2 regions of the Providencia sp. R33 genome follow, and region 2 is predicted to be linked to the other one. Evidence: predicted binding sites of a transcription regulator. Region 2 holds the regulator's gene; the other holds the start of a gene.
What was found. The regulator PurR, encoded in region 2, represses purine synthesis genes. The targets are predictions, from matches to a motif close to CANGCAAACGTTTGCNTG.
Positions count from the first base shown of each region.

Region 1: gltS (sodium/glutamate symporter) is a predicted target of PurR. The motif match lies at 719-736, and genes of this name have one in related genera.

Region 1 is NZ_CP072453.1:4,025,214-4,027,424, forward strand. Features, by position in the region: gene J6836_RS18890 (uracil-xanthine permease family protein) at 1-668, opposite strand, end outside; gene gltS (sodium/glutamate symporter) at 905-2,119, shown strand.
Region 2 is NZ_CP072453.1:1,919,319-1,921,529, reverse strand. Features, by position in the region: gene punR (DNA-binding transcriptional activator PunR) at 1-606, shown strand, start outside; gene purR (HTH-type transcriptional repressor PurR) at 613-1,638, opposite strand; gene sodB (superoxide dismutase [Fe]) at 2,068-2,211, opposite strand, start outside.

The DNA.
Region 1 (2,211 bases), 2.1 Mb from region 2:
GAGGCTACGCGCAAATATGGGTTTTTTTGGCGATTGAGTAAAATAATGACCGCAAGAACGATACCCGCCAAAATCAAGTAGTCGGGGGAACCAAAGGTGTTATCACTAATTGCGCTATAGCCACCGCCAATGGAGGTTAGCCCAACTTGGATCAATGATAACCCAATAATCATCACGACCACACCTGACACTAGTGGGGTAATGACGCGACGTGCTAAATGCAAGAAGCGAGATAAAATGACTTCAGTGAGTGCAGCGACTAATAACGTACCAAATAGTGCTGCCATCATGGAAGGGATATCCGCTCCACCTTGCTTGAGTGCAACACCTCCCATAATTAAAGGTGCAACAAAGTTAAAACTGGTTCCTTGAATAGATAACAGCCCTGAACCAATCGGCCCCCATGCTCTAATTTGAATTAACGAAGCAACGCCAGAGGCAAATAAAGACATGCTAATAATGCGTTGGGTATCGTGTGCAGGCAAGCCAAGGGCTTGGCAGATCAGCATGGCAGGAGTGATAACAGCAACAAACATCGCGAGAAGGTGCTGCCCAGCGGCGAAGAGCGCTTGGGGAAGCGGTGGCCTATCTTCTAATTTATAGATGAGCTCGCTCTGGGTATTTATGGTTGATTCTGTATTTTGTTTTTCAGACGTTGCTGTATTCATTGCCTTCATTTCCCACCAACAAAAAACGCATTGTAAAGCGACTAAATTAAAAAGCAATCGTTTGCGCAAAATAAATATTGTAAATGGTTAAACTAAGTTCATCACATTTTTATATCTTTTAACTTGTATTTATAACAGTTTTTTTTTCTAATCTGTTCACCTGTTTTTGGCGTTTTAAGGAAGATATTAACGTCTTACTAATATTTAATAATTTTAACAACAGACGAGGTACGTAAATGTATCATCTCGATGTCTACGGGACTTTGGTAGCAGCAACACTAGTACTACTGCTTGGGCGGAAACTCGTTAAAACCGTTCCTTTTTTAGAAAAATATACAATTCCAGAGCCTGTTGCAGGCGGATTGTTAGTTGCTTTTAGTCTACTTTTGCTGAAGCAAATGTTTGACTGGAGCTTATCTTTCGACTTATCACTGCAAGAACCGATGATGTTAGCTTTCTTTGCCACCATTGGTTTAAATGCCAACCTAGCGAGTTTGAAAGCAGGTGGTAAAGCCCTGTTTATCTTTATTTTTGTGGTTGTCGGCTTATTGCTTGTTCAAAATACAGTGGGGATCGCCCTCGCTAAATTGCTGGGACTAGACCCATTAATGGGGTTACTTGCTGGTTCAATCACACTCTCTGGCGGCCATGGTACTGGTGCGGCATGGGGGAAAATCTTCTCTGAGAGCTATGGCTTTAAAAGTGCAACTGAAGTCGCAATGGCATGTGCAACATTTGGGTTAGTCTTAGGTGGATTGATTGGCGGCCCTGTTGCACGTTTCCTAACGCGAAATATTCCAACGCCGGGTACCTTAGAAGACGATAAAGACGTGCCAACAGCGTTTGAAAAGCCACAATCAGGCCGTATGATAAGCTCAATGGTACTGATTGAAACTATCGCTTTAATCGCTATTTGTTTACTGGTCGGTAGCTACCTTTCGGGTTTATTAGCGGAAACGGTTTTTGCTTTACCGAAATTTGTGTGTGTTCTTTTTGTGGGTGTGATCCTCAGTAATGGTTTATCTATACTGGGTTTTTATCGGGTATTTGACCGAGCAGTTTCCGTATTAGGTAACGTTAGCTTATCGTTATTTTTAGCCATGGCATTAATGAGCTTAAAATTATGGGAATTAGCATCATTAGCAATTCCAATGATTGTCATTCTTGCGGTACAAGCGTGCGTAATGGCAGGATATGCGATTTTTGTCACTTTCCGAGTCATGGGTAAAAACTACGATGCTGCTATTTTAGCGGCAGGTCACTGTGGTTTTGGTCTTGGCGCGACGCCAACGGCGATTGCAAACATGCAAGCAGTGACAGATAGATTAGGGCCATCTCACTTAGCATTCTTAGTTGTACCAATGGTTGGTGCATTCTTTATTGATATTGTGAATGCTATTGTCATTAAATTGTATTTAATGTTGCCCGTTTTCCCGACAATAGCGGGATAATTTATATTCTAATAATTGATAGTAAAACAGGTATTGCCGTGAATAAGTTCACGGCAATTTTCGTTTAAAGAGATGTATTCAGAAGTTTGATT
Region 2 (2,211 bases):
ATCGTTAAGCCGCAACGGACCGAACAGCTTATTCTCGATTTTTATCGCCATTTCCCTGATATTGAATTGTATATACACCCTGAAGTTTTTAATGGCGTTTGGGATGCTTTAGCTGATGGGCGGGTGGATGTCGCTATTGGTGCGACACGGGCATCACCGATTGGCGAGCGTTATAGCTTTCGAGATATGGGGTTTATGCCGTGGATGTGTGTCGCAAGTCCTGAGCACCCCTTAGCGAAAATAAAGCATAGCCTAACAGATGATGAAATGCGCCAATATCCAAGTTTGTGCTTAGAAGATACGTCTCGTAGCTTACCTAAGCGCGATACTTGGGCACTGGATAACCAACGACGTTTAGTGGTTCCCTATTGGGAAAATGGTTTAGCGTGTTTGGCTAATGGGTTGTGTGTAGGGATGGTACCTGAGCATCGTGCAGCACCGTTATGCACGGAAGGCAAATTGGTGGAATTGACGCTAGCACAGCCATTTCCACCTAGCCCATGTTGTTTAACGTGGGTAGAGAAAAATACTTCTCCAGCGTTGAGTTGGTTATTAGATTATCTTGGCGATAATGAAACTCTCAACGCGGAATGGTTATCAACATAGTATCGATTATCGACGGTAGTCGATAAATGGCCCATCAGCAACAGAACGGCGCTCAACAAGGCGAGGGTGAACTTCGATAGTTTGAGCGTCTTCGCGCTTATTCACAATACGGTCTAGTAACATAGCGAAAGCCATTTGGCCTAAACGCTCTTTAGGCTGATGGATTGTTGTCAATGCAGGGGTAAAATAGCGCGCATTGCGCACATTATCGTAACCAATGATTGAAATGTCTTGTGGGACGCGTAGACCCATTTCATCTGCCGCACAGATAGCGCCCATTGCCATGATATCACCACCACAGAAAACAGCAGTAGGGCGCTGTTTATGGCTTAAAATCTGCATCATCGCTTTATAGCCTGATTCAGGCTCAAAATCCCCTTGAACAATCCACTCATCTTTTAGGGTCACTTTGGCTTCTTCCATGGCTTTTTGGAAGCCAGTCAGACGGCCAATCCCTGTATTTCGTTCAAGGGAACCTGGGATCACACCAATGTCACGGTGACCGCGGTCAATGAGATAACGCCCTGCGAGATAGCCTCCATGGAATGAATTATCGATAATGCTATCGGTGAAATCCCCGCGGGAAGTTCCCCAATCCATCACAACCATTGGGATATTACGATAATCTTCCAGCATTCCGATAAGGGTCTCTGGGTATTCGGAACACATAACCAGTAAGCCATCGACACGTTTTTGCGCCAACATCTGTAAGTAGGCTTTTTGTTTACCTAAGTTATTGTGAGAGTTACAGAGGATCAGTGTATAACCTTTTTCGTAGCAGCTATTTTCAACGGACTCAATAACTTCTGCAAAGTAAGGGGCCTCGCTTGATGTTGCTAACAAACCAATCGATTTGGTGTGATTCACTTTTAAACTACGGGCAACCGCACTAGGTGAATAATTGAGCGCTTTTATCGCAGCCCAAACTGCCGCTTTGGTATCATCTGCCACAAAGCGCGTTTTATTAATAACATGGGATACGGTAGTGGTAGAGACGCCAGCGCGTTTCGCCACATCTTTAATCGTTGCCATGGGGGAATAAAACTCCTGACCAACTATAGGTCTCTCTAAGAATTCTAGTTAAAAAATTACCTGCATATTGATGCATAGATCCTTTGCTGGCAATAATTTAGCGATTTGTTGTCGATTTTGTCTGATCTAGCGCAAAAACGAAAGAAATAATTGATGTTATAACATGTGATATAGACACTGGTTTTGCTTTTTTGGATGTGTATACTCATTAACCTTAATGTTTGTGTGGTTATAGTTAATTCAATTTTGTTAGGATGAGAGGAACTCATGGATACAGATGTTAAATATGGAATACTAGCAGCAGTGGGTTCATTAGCGATGATTATTTTCATTGCTGTACATTTATTCTAGTTGTGTTTCATCTTCATTGGGTGAATAAATAAGGGCGAGTAATAACTCGCCCTTATTCTATTGAGAAAACATATTAAATTAAGCTAAGTTTTCTTCCACGAATTTCCAGTTAACCAGCGCCCAGAAATTTTCTAAGTATTTAGGGCGAGCATTACGGTAATCGATGTAGTAAGCGTGTTCCCAAATATCAACCGTTAATACAGGTTTGTCGTCACCTGAAAT